Regions from separate parts of the Sporomusa termitida genome, predicted to be linked through region 3. Evidence: riboswitches for the same ligand, from Rfam matches in the RefSeq annotation. Region 3 holds a riboswitch; each other region holds the start of a gene.

Region 1 (5,528 bases), 750 kb from region 3:
GATTATTGCCATGACTTTACAGGCCGGCTTTGATGGTATTGAAATTGATTACGAACGCGTATGGAAAGAGGCTGAAGCCGGACAGTTATTCTTAACCTTTGCCGAAAAGCTTTATGTCAAAGCCCTGAACAATAACCTGAAACTAAGGCTGGTGCTGGAACCGGGTACGCCCTTCGCTGCCACCCGTTTTCCCCGGGGGCCCGAATATGTGGTTATGGCCTATAACCTCTATGGCATGCACAGCGGACCCGGGCCAAAGGCCAATAAGGAGTTTATTCAAAAGACAGCGGCCCTCATGCAGACTTTGCCTGGGGAAAAATCATTGGCCTTGTCCACAGGCGGCTGCCTGTGGAGCGATAACGGGGAAAAGCGGTTTCTGACGGAAATCGAGGCCAAAACCCTGGCCGCGGTTTATGAGGCGGAGCCATTAAGGGATGACGAAAGCCAGTGCCTGGTTTATTCTTATCAGGATAACGGCATTTCCTATCAGGTATGGTATGCTGATGTCAAAACATTAAATTATTGGCTTGCGGTTGCGCAAGAGCAGGGGATAAATAATATCAGCCTGTGGCGTTTGGGCGGTAACGTGGCTGTTAATAAACTTAAATAAAAACCTCAGGCAGCGCCAAAGGCCTGCCGGTGATTTGGGCCGGCAGGCCTTTTGGTCATTAATCAGGCTAATAGGCCGCCAGTTGAGTTCACGGCAGCTGCTTTAAGACGGATAAGCAACCTGAAAAGAGATTTGGTTGATATAGGCGCTTGTATCCTGGGTAAGCCAATGATTTTTCAAGGGGAGAAGATAGATATTGCTCATAATTGTCAGGCGGTTAAGGGCAATGAAGTCCATTATTTTTTTATATACTGTTGGTGCCTCTTGATAATAGGTTCCCCGGAAGCGCATTGTCAGATATAAGCCTGCCGGCCGGACGCAGCAGTGCTTTTTGGCGGCAGTATGGGCAACCGGTGTGAAATACTGGATGGTTTTATTAAACTTTCCGGCCAGAAACTCATTTTTATCGATAATCCAGCCGGTAGTAAATTCCTTGAAGTGTTTTTTGGAGACGGCGGTTTGATTGTGGCGGGATAAAATCCTGATCCGTTCCCGCACAGACACCCCTTCTGTTAGCAATTCGCTGACAAATAAAGTTTTTTCCGGCTGATAATTTAATTGAATTTGATCAAACAGGGTTTGGCGGATTTTAGCTATTGTTTTTAATGACAACTGTAAACTGTTTTTAATTTTAGTGGTTTCTTCGATTAGCTTATCGCATTCTTTGTCTTTATCCAGCAGCAGCTGCTCGAAATTCTCCAGGCTGCGGTGCTGGAGATAATTTTTGATAGCCTGAATAGGAATATTTAGCTTGCGCATATTGAGAATAATTTCCAGTACAAGGTATTGAGAAACGGAATAATAGCGATAGCCGTGCTGGTTTACAAAGGCCGGAATCAGTAATTCATTTTTGTCATAATACAATAATGTTTGTTTGGGGATACCATAGAGCGCCGCCAGTTCGCCGGCGGTAATGTAATTCTCTTTGTCATTTGCCATATTCCGTATTTCTCCTATATCAAATAATGTACCGGTCTTAAACAATGCCGTAAGTGCGTGCAGCTTAATGTTGTAATCATTATTATTGATAAAGCGGGGTGTGTCAAGAATAAACCGAATAATTCGGTTGCGCTTCAGGCGGGGAGCTTGAAACCGTATGACCGGTATATAGCGGCTGATTTAACCTTCAGCCAGCTCAGCGTCTCCGCAGGGCAGCTTATTTTTATCCTGCCAGAATTATAAACAGTGAATGTTATGTCCGGGGAATATGGAAAATCTTTATCCTAAGGCACAGGCGGCTGCTGCCGGCGTCTCCCGGACTTGACAGAAGCCACTAATTAGCCTGTTGTGACTGAGGCGGTAATGTCAGGTTTATAAAAGACTTGACTATATAACCGGTATATAGTTTACCTTATTAGTTGACATATGCTTTACGCAGATTAATTTAATAGTGTGAAAACAGGTGCCGAAAGGCTTAATAGGTAAATCGGTGCAACGCCGATGCGGTCCCGCCACTGTAACGGGGAGCGATGCCACAACATGTCACTGAAGGTCAGCTTGGGAAGACGTGGCTGAGCAATGATCCGGAGCCAGGAGAACTGCCTGTTTTTATTTACCAACAGCCTACGAGTGATAGGACGGTAATTCAGGGTACTGACAAGTGTTATTTGCCATGTCTTTGCGTGCGCAAAACCAGACCTGCCGACAGTACCTTAAAACCTTTCTTCAGCGCGGAAGAAAGGTTTTTTTACATAGATAACATGAGAAGAGTAAGGGGTTTTGTTGATGACAAGAAATGTGTCCCGGAAAAAAGCGATGAGACTGGCAATAGTTTCGGCCCTAACACTCTCGGCCGGCTGCCTCGGGCAGGGCACGGTGCAGGCTGAAGAGATGAAAACCTATTTTTTCGATGAGGTAGTCATTACAGCGACGCGGACACCGGTAAAGGAGTTTGATGCCAATGCCAATATTACGGTAATTACGAGTAAGGAGATTGAAAGAAATCATTATGCCAATCTGTCGGAGGCTTTGCGGGAAGTGCCTGGGGTTATTGTCAACAACTACAGTTTAGCCGGGTATTATGGCAGTAATGGCATGAAAATTAATGGCGCCGACGAGGTTGTTGTGTTAATTGACGGGGTTAAGGTTAATTCGGCCGGGGCCAAGTTTTCGCCCTCGATGTTTGCCAACCTGGATAATATTGACCGCATTGAGGTGCTGAAGGGTTCTGCTTCCACCTTGTACGGATCTGACGCCAAAGGCGGGGTTATCAATATCATCACCCAAAAAATTGAGGGCAACAGCTCGAAAGTAAAGCTGGAGGGCGGCAGCTACAATGGCGAGAATTATTCGTTTATGCATGAAGAGCGGCAGGGGGACTGGGGCTGGCGGGTAATTGCCAAGAAAGCCCTGCTTGGCGATTTTAAAGATGGCCGCGGCCTTACGGTTCCGGCCGCTTTGAATGCCGATATGACAGGCGTCAAAATCACCAAAGATTTCGGCGAGAAGTCGGATCTGACCTTTACCTATGATGCCTATAAGGCCGATTACAAATTTCAGTCCCTGTGGGACAGCCGGTTTAAAACGGGGACAACCGATAATTATAATGGCCGGGTGATTTATAATACCCGTTTGGACGAGAACACGACCAATCAATTCGCAGTCGGCATAAATATGTACGATGATTTGTATCAACTGGACAGCGGCGCTTTTTATGCAACCAAGGTTAAGACCATGAGGATTTCCGATCAGTTTACCAAAAACTTGGCCGACACGCATCTGGTGACAACCGGTTTTGAGTTTGCTGAAGACAAGGTAATTTCCTTTAACGGGATAAAATTAACGAACCGGGCCCTGTATCTGCAGGATGAATGGAAGATTACCGGCCAGTGGAAACTGACCGGCGGCTTGCGGTATGACAATAACTCCGGCTTTGGCAGTCATACTACCCCCAGTATCAATCTGGGCTATAAATTCAGCGATAAAACCAATATGTACCTGGGGCGCAGTGAGTATTTTATTCCGCCGTCGCCAACGCATTTATATAATACCAGCTACGGCAATCCGAACATTAAGCCGGAAACGGGCCATACGTCCGAAGTCGGCATTAACCACCGGCTTGATGATACCTTGGTGGCGTCGGCCCATATTTTTAAACGGGATTCGAAAAACCGGATCGGCTATGTTTATCCCCGGTACACTAATGTTGGCGATGAGAAGGCCGACGGCTGGGATATTCAGCTCCGCAAGCAATTTTCCAGCGCTGTCAGTGCTTTTGTCGGCTATACCCATACCAATGTGGAGGCGACACAACAAAGGGCGGCCAATGTGGACGGCTATATACCCAAAGGGGCCTGGAATGTGGGCACTGATTACAGTGCCGGCAAATTAGACGTTTCGCTCGTCGGCAAAGGCATTATTGACAGGCCCGGTCCCCAAACTGCTGACGCCGTGGACGATTTTTTCCCGGCCAACACCTACTGGGTCTGGGATATCGGGGTCAATTACCAGGCCGGCAAAGCCGTTAAAGCCTTTGTAAAAATAAATAATATCTTTGATAAATTTTATGCAGAGCACTCCAATGCCCGTTATTACTGGAGCTCAACCCCGGCTGGACAATGGTGGAGCGCCCCGGGCCGGAATATCCGCGTCGGTATGGAGTATACATTCTAAGCTATTGACTGTATGACCGCTATATAGCGTAGAATGGAAAAAACTACATTTGGAAATGAGGTAAAAGCATGAGTTTGGAAAAAAACCATCCTCAATATGAGATTCCCAGTGAGCCCCATGCAAAATTACGTTATGAAAGTGCAAAAAAGCATGCTCAATCTGCCAAAGCGGCCGGGAAATCCGCCGGGGAAATTCATGAGATTTTTCGTAAAGTAATGAATGCTGACCTGAAAAATTTGGCAGACCTCCCGCAAGACGAGGCCCACCAAAAATATCGTTCGGCCCTGATGCATGCCCGGAAGGCAATAGAGAACGGCAAAACTCCGGCAGAGGCTCATAGTCTATTCAGGAATATTATCACTGCGCAGACTACCGGTCAGGGGCATCATTAGCAATGACCCAAAACCACCCTTACCGGGTGGTTTTGCTGTTCATAAAGAAACGTAGCAATGGTATATGGTAAATTGGGGAGGTGTGAAAAATGGGCAAAATTTTATTTTTAACAAACATTGATCGCCAACTTTATTTATGGAACCAGGCCGGCAAAATGCTAACAAAACAACAGCCGGAGATCCTATGCAGCAGTAAAATGATTCAGGACTCGACACCCTGGGGTGAAGAATGGCAAGGCCGGCTGGCGGCTGCCGATATAATCATCTTTCGCTGGATGGGAACCGGGCTGGACTGCCGGTTTTTGCAAAATGCCTCAGCGTTTATGCAGCAAGATCAAATCCGGCATCTTTTTTTGGTGGAAGATGCCGGTGATGATGTCGTGCAATATGGTGTTACCCAGAGCCAGGAAGCTTTGCTGCGCCAGTATTTTGCTTATGGCGGCATTGACAATTTTTATAACTGTATTTTGTGGATGAGCTGTGAATTTTGCGGAGGCGCCTATACGTTTAAAGAACCCTGCCTATTGCCCTGGAATGGCATCTATCATCCGCAGGCCCCAGCAGTCTATCAAGATTTCAAGCAATACAAACAGGACTTTTGTCAGGCCGGGCGTCCGACCATTGGCCTGGTTTTTTATCGTGATGAGTGGATTTTAGGTGATTTAGCCTATCAAAAGGCAATAATTCAGGAAATAGAAACAAGCAATATGAATGCCGTCCTTGTATTTACCAACGGCCAGCCTAATCCGGAGGTTAATGCCCCGGGAGCCCAGGCGGCGTTCGAGAAATATTTTTATGAAGACGGCCGGGTTGTGATCGATGTATTAATAAACTGTATAAAGTTTTCTTTAACAACAACCCAGGCCTTAGAGCTGGCGGCGATCCAAAGGTTAAATGTACCGCTGTTACAGGCC
Region 2 (5,528 bases), 1.5 Mb from region 3:
ATCCGTTTGTCCTGGACGAACGGGGCAATAACCCGCACAACAATACCTGTCGCCATGATAAAGATAAACCCTTCGTACCGGGGAAATATTTCATGAACCAAATCACTTAAGGACTGATAGGAGTGCGGTGAATTGATCGGATTACGCCCGGCCTTAACATATAAATCAACATCAGATCCCAGGCATGGCGCTAAACGACCGGCCAGTTCGGCCCCTTTATTAGTCACAGAAATGACTGCTAGCTTCACAACCTACCGCCCCTCCTGTGCCGGCCTGAACATATGGCCAAATTCAGGAGCATACAAGCGGGACAAAGCATAATCGGTATGTAAAACCTTACCCACAACAATCATGGCCGTACGGTCAATACCGCTCTCCCGGGCAACTTGCGCAATCGTGGCCAAAGTGCCGCGAAAGATTTTCTGATCAGGCCAGGAAGCCTTCTGGACGATAGCCACAGGCGTTTCGCAGGCATAACCGCCGTCGACAAGCTCTTTAACCACATCATCCAGCATATGAACACTCAAAAAGATACACATCGTTGCTTCATGGCTGGCCAGGGCCGCTAATTTCTCTTTTTCCGGAACAGGTGTACGGCCCTCCAGGCGGGTAATAATCACCGTTTGTGAGACATCGGGCAGGGTATATTCCTGTTTTAAGGCCGCCGCTGTGGCCAGGAAGGAACTCACCCCCGGTATAACCTCAAAGGTAATATTTTGGGCCGCCAGCGCATCCATTTGTTCCTGGATGGCGCCATAGATGCTGGGGTCACCGGTATGAAGCCTGACCACCAGCTTGTTGTCCTTAACCCCCGCCGTCATCACGGCAATAACTTCAGCCAGGGTCATGGAAGCGCTATTATAAATCACAGCCCCATTTTTGGCCAACGATAACAGCGCCGGGTTTACCAGCGAACCGGCATAGATAATAATATCCGCCTGACCTAAAAGACGCTGCCCTTTCACGGTTATGAGCTCAGGGTCGCCCGGTCCGGCTCCTACAAAAAATACATTCATTTCACTTGTGCTCCCTTCTTCTTCCCTGTTCATTGCTTCGACAGCTACCCGTTTTTACCACAGGCAATTATATAAATCGGATTAAGTGCTTTAAACATATTGCTGGCACCAGCCTGCTGGAGACGGGTAACCTGAATACAGCAGGCTTCAACATTGTACTCAGTCCGTTGCCGCATGCTGCCAAGGGCAGCTGCTAACGTCTCCACCGTAACCGCCGTTATAATTATTCTGCCGCCCGGCTTAAGCAAACGGTCGGCACCGCTGAGAATCTCAGGCAGCCTGCCGCCGCTGCCGCCAATTAAAATTACGTCAGCCGCCGGCAGCCCGGCCAGCGCTTCCGGGGCAGCACCTAATATGACTTCAACATTGGCAGCCTGAAATTTAGCGGCATTAACCTTAATTAGATCAACACCTTCCGGTTCCCGCTCAATGGCAATTACCCGGCCCCGGCTGGCCAGCAAAGCCGCCTCGACTGACAAAGAGCCGGTACCGGCACCAATGTCAATAACAGTATCAGCAGCACCAATCCCCGCTTTCGCCAGGGTCAATATCCTGATTTCCTGCTTGGTCATCGGGATACCGCCCCGGATAAACTCGCTGTCGGGAATTCCCAGCTTATGGTTCATGCCTTCACCACCATTACACTATGTTCAAAACCGGGTGTAGCCACCGTCTCGGCTAAAGTCAGCGCCGCTACCTCTTCATTATCATAAGACAAATTGGTGCACAGCCAGACACACGCCGTTTCCGGCCACCCCTGCGCTAACAAAATGCGGGCAATATGGCCAGGATTATGCTGAGGATCGGTTAAAATACCCAGTTTATAGCCCGGCCTGAATTTAAGCAGCTCATCAGCCGCCTTGCGGCCATGCATACTAAGCAAGGCCGCATCCTGCCAGACTTCGGCAAGACGGGCAAACGCCAGCTGCACCGAGCTGATGCCGGGGATAACCCGGATACGCGCAGGCGCGAACCGGCTCCTGAGCGCAGTCAGCATACTGTAAAACCCGGGATCTCCCGACACCAGCACAATTACATCCTGACAAGTAAGCTGCTGCCCGATAAAGTCAAGCACGCCCTGAATATCTTTATCTATAATCCGGCTAACCTGGTTGGCTGAGCCAAATGTGTCAAGCGCCCGCTGACTGCCCACCAAAACCTTCGCCCCGGCAATAATCCGGCTCGCGATAGGCAGCACATAATCAGGCGAACCAGGGCCAATGCCCACAACTACTATCTGATGTTCCATCCTAAATGGCCTCCAATTTCCCTGGCTGTCTGATCAAGCCCCAGTATCTCGCCCTTCAGTGTGACAATCACTGTCCCCACGGCCAAATCGCCGAACACATACCGCTCGGCCCGGGCACTGGCCCGCTCAGCCAACACCTTGTACACAGCCGTCATATCATAACGGGCAATAATCGGCATGACAGCCTCGGTCGTAGTGGAGGCCAAAACCTCCTCAACTGCGGCCTGAGGCGCGCCGCCGGCGGCCAGATAGGCGGCCAGCGTTTCCAGTCTGGCGTCAGCCATCCGGTTATGGGTATGAAATATGCCAGCCGATACTTTGACTATTTTTCCGAGATGACCGAATAAAAGCACCCGGCGCATGCCATATTTAACGGCATGCTCCAGCATATGCCCGATAAAGTTGCTGGTCTGAACAACAGCGGCGGCCGGGATACCATAGCGGTTGATTGCGATATCCTGGCCAATTTTTCCCGGGGCAAATACGATCTCATTATATCCCAAGGCCTGTACCACACTGATTTGCGGCACAAGCGAATTCTTAAACGCTTCTTCTGACATCGGTTCAACAATACCGGTAGTGCCGATAATGGATAAACCGCCAACAATCCCGAGGATTGGATTCAGCGTTCTGGTAGCCAGTTTTTCCCCGCCGGGTACAGAGATCGTCACGACCGCGCCCATGCCCGGCGGCAGGCACTCCTCAACAGCCCGGCTAATCATAGCCCGCGGCCCGGGATTCACCGCCGGCTCACCCACAGGCATCGCTAGCCCCGGCTTGGTCACTGTCCCGACTCCTTCACCGGCTTTAATCATTACGCCTGGCTCACCGCTTATCATAATTTCAGCTACAATTTTTACCCCGTTGGTAATATCCGGGTCATCACCGGCGTCTTTAATAACCCAGGCCGTACCACCGCCGGCAATTGCATAGCTGCCGGCCACTGGCGCTACCAGCGCCACCCCCTGCGGTGAAATTACCTCAACTGCGGCCACAGGCTGCCCTTTCCAGGCCATTATCGCAGCTTTAGCGGCGGCAGCCGCACAGGTTCCTGTAGTAATCCCCTTGCGCATCGGTTTGTCAGACAATAAAAAACCCCCTTGAGCAGGGGGTAAATACCAAACAAGATTTTTTTTGCCTGATTATTGTACCCACACCTGCCTATCTTCCGTAGGTCCCAGTACTTCATCTTTTTAAAACCGTGGAATCGTTTGCACGGGCCTTGCATATCGGCCATAGGTAAGGCGGCGACAACGCAGCAGGGCGGGAAAAGCTGCGCAAACTATCCTTGGTTTTGAGGGAGATGAAATATAGCGGCATGTGCCGGAACAGGCAGGTCTTCTGACTCTGGTTCATCGCGACCTTAGTAGTCCACCAAGCCCAAGCTAGACTTGACGGACTACTCGCCTTCCCGGTTTCCCAGTGGCACAAATTAAGCAGCATCCCCAATACAGTGGCGGGACCGTGCCGGTATTGCACCGGACTTCCCTATTAAGCGTGAAGCACCCGTTCCCTACACCTATCAAATTATTATTTTAGATTAATTCCCTATTGTTAAGTATTTTTCCTGCCGGTCGGTCGAATAATTATGAATTTTAATAGTTAGCCTCTTAATTACAAAAATTATGCAATTTTTTGCGAATTCAAACAGGATTTTTTTATACTAATGCGGAATGTTACACTGGTCAGACCATCATACCAAATATTTAATCTTAATTATGGGGGAGTGGAGAGTTTGAAAAAAGTGAGTGAGCATTGGCAACCAGCGCTTACAGCCTATGCCGACGGCTTCAGCCTGTTCTCAGAGTTTGAAGCAAGAGCCAAAAATGCAGCCGCTGAGGTTTTCCGGGTCAAAACAGCGGCCGACGCTACTGAAGTCGTTACCAGCCTTGTAAAGTACACTAATGCCCGCAAGATTGTAGCTGTTAACAGCCCGCTGCAGCAGGCAGCCGGCATCAATGCCGCCCTGGCCGGACTTGGTGTTGCTCTGTACACCGACCAGGCCGACATTGCCGAGCATGCGGAGAGCGCTGACATTGGCATCTCGGCGGTGGAATTTGCCATCGCTGAATCAGGCAGCGTCTGCCAGGATGCCATGGCCTTTGAAAGCCGCCTGGTCTCCATGCTGCCTCCTGTTCATGTTGTTTTTATGAACAGTGGTCATGTTGTGCCTGGCGTAACGGAAGCCATGGAGGTAATCTCCAGGGTATATGACCGTGGTTATATTAGTTTCATTACCGGTCCCAGCCGCACTGCCGACATTGAACGCGTGCTGACAATCGGCGTACATGGTCCCAGCCGTTTTATCATTATTGCCGTTGATGAAGAAGTTAACGGAGGTAATTATTAATGAATACGAACAACCGGAATATAAAAAATGAAATAGAAGAGAAACTGAACGATGATGTATTGCGCGGCGCCTTAGGCCGTTTTGCCGAGGCCTACCCCGTCTCCCGGGCCAAGGCTTATGAGAATGTAGCCGATGTCGAAGCCCTCCGTGAGCAGGTCCGGCAAATGAAGATGGGGACTGTTGCCGACATTGACAACCTGGCTGCTAAATTTGAAGCCGAAGCAACCAGCCGCGGCGCCAAAGTATTCCGGGCCCATGATGGTGAGGCCCTGAAAAAATATCTTATCAATCTCTGTCAGGAAAAAAACGTAAAGCGGATTGTCAAATCCAAATCCATGGCCTCCGAGGAGATTCACCTTAACCATGACCTGGAGGCGGCCGGACTGCATGTAAAGGAAACCGACCTGGGCGAGTGGATTATCTCCCTGGCCGGCCACAAGCCCTCCCATATGGTCATGCCGGCCATCCATTTAAACCGGGAGCAGATTGCCGATTATTTTTCCCGGGAACTGAAACAGGAAATTCCCACTGATATTCCCTTTATGGTCCAGGCAGCCCGTACAGCCCTCAGAAGTGAATTCCTTCAGGCCGATATGGGCATTTCCGGGGCAAACTTCGGCATCGCCGAAAATGGGGCTATCGGCCTGGTAACCAATGAAGGCAATGCCCGCCTGGTAACTACCCTGCCCCGTATTCATGTTGTTATCATTGGTTATGAAAAGCTGATCCCCACAATCAAAGACGCCGCACCAATCCTGCGCACCCTGCCGCGCAACGCCACCGGCCAGTTGATGACCAGCTATATGACCATGACTTCAGGCGTTACCCCGGTAATGGTTAAACAGGCTGGCAAATGGGTTGAACAGGAAAAGGAGCTTCATATAATCCTTTTTGATAATGGCCGCTTAAAAGC
Region 3 (5,528 bases):
GCCAAGTGCTATACTGTTGAGCAGCTTAAAACCGACAGCCTTGCGGGTCTTGTCCGCGGGCAACTGGCTACTTAACGATACAAGGAGGATATTATGAATAACCATAAGCTGCAGCAGTATCCGTTTGCCGCCATTGTGGGACAAACCATTATGAAAAACGGCCTGATCCTGAATGTCATTAATCCCCGGCTTTCCGGCCTGCTTATCCGGGGAGAAAAGGGCACCGCTAAATCGACAGCAGTGCGGGCCCTTGGCGAACTTCTGCCGGAAATTGCAGTCGTCGCCGGCTGCCCGTATAGTTGCGATCCCGACAATGTTCAGGCCTACTGTCCGTATTGCCGGCAGCGTCAGGCTGCAGGGGAGGCTTTGCCCCGCCGGCACCGGCCGATGCGGGTGGTTAATCTGCCGGTATCGGCGACCGAAGACCGCGTTGTTGGCACCCTGGATATTGAGCAGGCCATCAAAAGTGGCGAGAAAAAATTTGAGCCGGGGGTGCTGGCTGAGGCCAATCGCGGCATTTTATATGTAGATGAGGTCAACCTGCTGGATGACCATATCGTCGATGTGCTGCTGGACGCAGCCGCCATGGGCATAAATACAGTGGAACGTGAGGGCGTGTCCTTTTCTCACCCGGCGCAATTTATTCTGGTGGGAACGATGAATCCGGAAGAGGGCGAACTGCGGCCGCAACTGCTGGACCGGTTTGGGCTCTGTGTGACAATTGCCGGTATTTATGATGCCGCTCAGCGCGTTGAAGTGATTAAACGGCGTGCCGCCTTTGAAGAGAATCCGGCAGCTTTTACCGCCGGCTGGGAAGCCGCGCAAATACGCCTCAAAGACCAGATTGCAGCTGCCCAACAATTGCTGCCGGCTGTGCGCGTTGATGACAATATCCTGTATAAGATTGCCGGCACCGCAATTGAGGTCGGTGTGGACGGCCACCGGGCCGATCTGGTAATGCTTAAGGCGGCTAAGGCCCTGGCTGCCTGGTACGGCAGTAATCAGGTCAGCGTAGAGCATGTGGCGGAAGTTAGTGAATTGGCGCTCATGCACCGTATGCGCCGCAAACCATTCCAGGAAGTCGGCACTGAGCAGCGGAAGCTGCAACAGATTATGAGTAAAATTTGATATTCTTTTATGTACGGCAGCAAGTAGACAGCAGCGAAAACTATTGACACAGTTCGAGATAAATTATATATTTATACCAATTAAAGAAAATATTTCATCGAAAATTGAATAAATAAGTCAGGTGCCAATAGGGCTTAATAGGGAAGAACGGTGCAACACCGGCGCGGTCCCGCCACTGTAATGGGAGCGAATCCAAGATATGCCACTGAAACAATTGGGTTTTGGGAAGGTTTGGAGGAGCAATGAACAAAGCCAGGAGAACTGCCTGTCTGTCAATCACCGTTTTACTCACGAGCGATGAGGAGGGGATTTAAGGAACACGTTGTTTCCGGTTGGGTTGTACGTCCGGCGATAGTGGCAGTTCTGTATTGTATGATATTAACCTCTTCGCATGCAGCGGAGAGGTTTTTTGTTCGCGCGTTTTTCTAGATAAGGTGCTGGCGAATCAGGTGCAACCAGAGTACCCGGTTCGCCAAACTTGTGTACAGGCTAGCCTGTGGCCGGGCTTATAGGAAAGCCAACAAAGACGACTAAGCTTTATTGGCTTTCCTATATAGTAAAATTGTCCGGGGTAAGCTAGAGGAGCCGGCATCTGTGCTGCCATACCCGCTTGGATTGGATCATTTGCTACCGGAAGGCTAATCACAATGGACCGTGGCGGCGAATTGTGCACCTGTAGATAAAGGAGTATGTTAATGAATAAATGGAGTAACCGAACCAAATGGAGCCTGTTAGTGGCTGTTTGTATCCTCACTGCTGTAGGCAGCCTCTGTTTTGGCCAGACTTTTTACTCGCCCGGCACGGTCTACTCGGCTATTGTGGCCGGCGGCACCGATTTTAGAAGCGGTGATTACACAAAGCAGGCTGAGGCCTATGCTGTGATCTGGCATATCAGACTGCCCCGGATTATTGCCGGCTTGCTGGTTGGCGCCGCGCTGGCCGTGGCCGGGGCCGTTATGCAGGGGATTTTTTCCAATCCCCTGGCGGAGCCGGGCATAATCGGCCTGTCCAGCGGGGCGTCCCTGGGGGCCGTTATTGCCATTGCCCTGGGAATTACGGGAGTAAGCTTATATGTGATGCCCCTGTTTGCCGTGATCGGCGCTGTTTTGGCGTTAGCCATTATTCTGCTGCTGGCCGTCCGGCAGGGCCGGATTCCGGTCATGGTTCTGCTGCTGGCCGGGGTCGCGGTCAATTCTTTTACCGGTGCCCTGACGAACGCGGTGCTGATGGTCTTGAACGAGCAGCGGCTGCGGGAATATCTGTTCTGGATCGTCGGCGGATTGGACTACCGGCGGTGGGAGCATATTACCCTGGCTATCGGTCCCATCCTGGCCGCTGTTATTATTTTATTTCTTATGGCCCGGCATTTGAATATTCTGGCCCTGGGGGAAACCGAGGCCCGCAGTGTCGGCCTCCATGTCATCCGCTACCGCTTGATTTTTCTCGGGCTAGCGGCTACGGCCACCGCCGCGGCGGTCTGTATCAGCGGCAGCATTGGTTTCGTCGGGCTGGTGATCCCCCACATGATGCGGTTTATTGTCGGACCCGACCACCGGCAGCTGCTGCCGGCGTGTACTTTGGCCGGCGGCACTTTTCTTGTCGCCTGCGATACGCTGGGGCGCAGCCTGTTCGGCGTTATCGAGATTCGCGTCGGTATCATCACCGCATTGTTGGGAGCCCCGTATTTTCTATATTTACTGCGCCGGTCGCAGCGAAAGGAGTAATGGGGCTATGAAGCGTGCTATTGTCAATGTGCAGGCCTTACGTGCCGGCTACGAGAAAAAAATTGTGTTGCAGGACATATCCTTCTCTGCCGGACAGGGAGAGCTGATTGGTATTATTGGTGCCAACGGCGCGGGTAAAAGCACCCTGCTGCGGACCATGCGGGGGCTGCTGCCCCGCCAAGGGGGCCGGGTAGAGCTGTTGGGCCGGGAAGTGGGGACTATCCCCGAGAAGGCACTGGCCAAGCAAGTTGCTTTTTTGCAGCAGGCAGTCGAGATTGGCTTCGGCTACACCAGCAAAGAGGTTGTTGCCGCCGGCCGCTATCCCTATCTCTCCTGGTGGCAGGGCGAAAGCCCGGAAGATGAAAAAATCATTCGCGAAAGTATGGAGTATACGGATGTGCTCAGCCTGGCCGATACCCCGCTGGCCAACATATCCGGCGGTCAGAAGCAGCGGGTGCTGCTGGCTAAGGTTTTGGCTCAGCAGACCCCGATCCTGTTCCTGGACGAGCCGATGACCGGCCTGGATGTTGTGTATCAGGAAGAGATATTCCGGTTTTGTCAGCGCCTTTGCCATCAGGGCAAAACCATATTGCTGGTGGTGCATGATCTAAGTGCGGCCGCCCGTTTTTGCTCGCGGCTGCTGTTGATTGGCCGGGGCGGCTTGCTGGCTGACGGTCCGCCCACCGCGGTGCTGACAAGGGAGCATTTGTCGCAGGCGTACGGACTGCCGGTGCAGGTCGTCCATAACCCGGTTACCGGCAGTGTGGAGGTGTTTGCCGGCCTGCGCCGGAACAAAAACGAACAGCTGCCGCGGGTGCACGTAATTGCCGGCGGCGGCTGCGGCTGTCCGGTAATCCGGCGGCTGGCGACCGCCGGTTTCGAGGTCAGCGTGGGGGTGGTGGCCGAAGGGGACAGCGATGCGGAAGCGGCCAGGATTTTTGCCGAAGACTACGTAATTACCAAACCATTCGCCGACAACGATGCGGACGCTGCCGTTGCAAATGGCAAGCTTGTGGCCCGGGCGGATGTGACGGTATTATGCAGTTTGCATGTTGGCAAAAATAATCTCGGTAATCTGGACGCGGCGATGAAGGCGGAAAAATTAATTATTCTTGAAGACAGCCCCATCGACGGACGCGATTATACCGGCGGCAGGGCAGCCGCGCTATACCGGCAATTGCTGGCTAAACATGGTGTGAAGGTCATGTCCACTTCTGCCTTCTATCATGAGATGTACAGCCTGCATGAGGACGAAAAAACTGTTTAATCAGCAACTGCAGCCTCTTTATCTATTTTATGCAAACAGAGTCAAGGAAGCTCCATGACAAGGAATATATTAAGTAATATAAGCAACGTTTACTGATTATGGGACCGGCATTACAATGTTCAGTTGATTTACAAAGCCTATGAGGTAAAGCTGCTGCTGGAGTGAACATTTTGGCAATACGAAAGATACTGGCGAATAAAAAACGGTGGTTATTGGCGGCAGTTGCGCTGACGGCGGTAATTCTTGCCGGCATTGGTCACTTTTTTAACTCCCAGGGCAATGTTGCCCGGAATGCTGCCCGGGGCGGCGTAGTCAGGCCGCTGGTGACGGCGGTGACTGTTGAACCCCGTGATATGCTGACAAGAGTGCTATTGAGCGGGCAGACGGCAGCGGCGGCGCAGGTGGATATAGCAGCAAAATATTCCGGCCGTATTGCTCAGGTCCGGGTGGAGCTGGGGCAGGTTGTGGCTGCCGGTCAGGTGTTAGCGGTCCAGGATATGCAGGACATCCTGCTGTCAATTGCCCAGACCGAAGCTGTGATCAGGCAGGCCCGGGCTGAGGGCACCGAGGCTAAAGCCGCTTATGACGCCGGCTATCAACAGGCTGATGCTGATTATCAGCGCAATCTGGCCAATTATCAGCGTTATGAGGAGTTGTACCGGACAGGGGCAGTTTCCCGCGAGGCGCTTGATGGCGCCAGGCAGCAAATGATTAATGCCCAGACCGCCTTTGCCGCCTTACGCGAGCAGGTTATGGACGGTGGGCAGCCGGCGGTGCTGGCCGCGAAACAGGCCGCGCTGGCCAGGGCCGAATACAGTCTTAATCTGCTGGAACAGCAACGTGCTGATCTGGTGCTGCGGGCGCCCCGGGCCGGTATTGTCGGGTACAGGCAGGTCGAGGCTGGTGAATTTGTCGCAGCAGGCCAGAAACTACTGACCATCGTTGACAACAGCACGATTTACATCGATTGTCAGGTTTCCGAGCAATATGCAGCCCATATCCGGCCCGGTATGCAGCTGGAGTTCATGATTGACTCCCTGGGGCGGCGGTTTCCCGGAACCGTTATTTATATTAGCCCGGCCAGTGACAGCACCACCCGGGTATTCACTGTCAGGTCCCTGCTGGCGCAAGCGGACGGGGCAATAAAAAGCGGCATGTTTGCCCAGGCCCAGGCAGCGATTATGCTCAAACCTCATACCCTGTTTGTGCCGAAAAACGCCGTGCTGCAAAAAAACGGCAAGCATTATCTGTTTGTCATCAAGGAGAATAACCAGGTTGAACAGCGCCTGGTAACACCTGGCCAGCGCAATGATGATTTTATCGAGATACTGACTGGAATCCGGGCCGGCGAACGGGTCGCAGCCAGCAATATATCCCGTCTCAAGCCGGACAGTTTCGTTGAGGTGGAT

Evidence for each region. A riboswitch is a leader RNA that binds a small molecule or an ion and turns the genes downstream of it on or off. The one in region 3 is predicted to bind cobalamin.
Region 1: another riboswitch for cobalamin. It lies ahead of SPTER_RS05100 (TonB-dependent receptor plug domain-containing protein); the one in region 3 lies ahead of SPTER_RS01745 (FecCD family ABC transporter permease).
Region 2: another riboswitch for cobalamin. It lies ahead of cbiD (cobalt-precorrin-5B (C(1))-methyltransferase CbiD); the one in region 3 lies ahead of SPTER_RS01745 (FecCD family ABC transporter permease).

The regions. Positions count from the first base shown of each region.
Region 1 is NZ_CP036259.1:1,136,607-1,142,134, forward strand. It holds gene SPTER_RS05090 (glycosyl hydrolase family 18 protein) at 1-610, shown strand, start outside; gene SPTER_RS05095 (MerR family transcriptional regulator) at 713-1,549, opposite strand; cobalamin riboswitch at 1,994-2,170, shown strand; gene SPTER_RS05100 (TonB-dependent receptor plug domain-containing protein) at 2,336-4,222, shown strand; gene SPTER_RS05105 (hypothetical protein) at 4,291-4,614, shown strand; gene cobN (cobaltochelatase subunit CobN) at 4,704-5,528, shown strand, end outside.
Region 2 is NZ_CP036259.1:1,836,793-1,842,320, reverse strand. It holds gene SPTER_RS08305 (cobalt-precorrin 5A hydrolase) at 1-248, opposite strand, end outside; gene cobM (precorrin-4 C(11)-methyltransferase) at 252-1,016, opposite strand; gene cbiT (precorrin-6Y C5,15-methyltransferase (decarboxylating) subunit CbiT) at 1,061-1,642, opposite strand; gene cbiE (precorrin-6y C5,15-methyltransferase (decarboxylating) subunit CbiE) at 1,639-2,265, opposite strand; gene cbiD (cobalt-precorrin-5B (C(1))-methyltransferase CbiD) at 2,250-3,338, opposite strand; cobalamin riboswitch at 3,580-3,803, opposite strand; gene SPTER_RS08280 (LutC/YkgG family protein) at 4,010-4,615, shown strand; gene ldhH (L-lactate dehydrogenase (quinone) large subunit LdhH) at 4,615-5,528, shown strand, end outside.
Region 3 is NZ_CP036259.1:384,815-390,342, forward strand. It holds gene SPTER_RS01735 (putative cobaltochelatase) at 1-75, shown strand, start outside; gene SPTER_RS01740 (magnesium chelatase ATPase subunit I) at 94-1,128, shown strand; cobalamin riboswitch at 1,231-1,411, shown strand; gene SPTER_RS01745 (FecCD family ABC transporter permease) at 1,824-2,852, shown strand; gene SPTER_RS01750 (ABC transporter ATP-binding protein) at 2,860-4,119, shown strand; gene SPTER_RS01755 (efflux RND transporter periplasmic adaptor subunit) at 4,290-5,528, shown strand, end outside.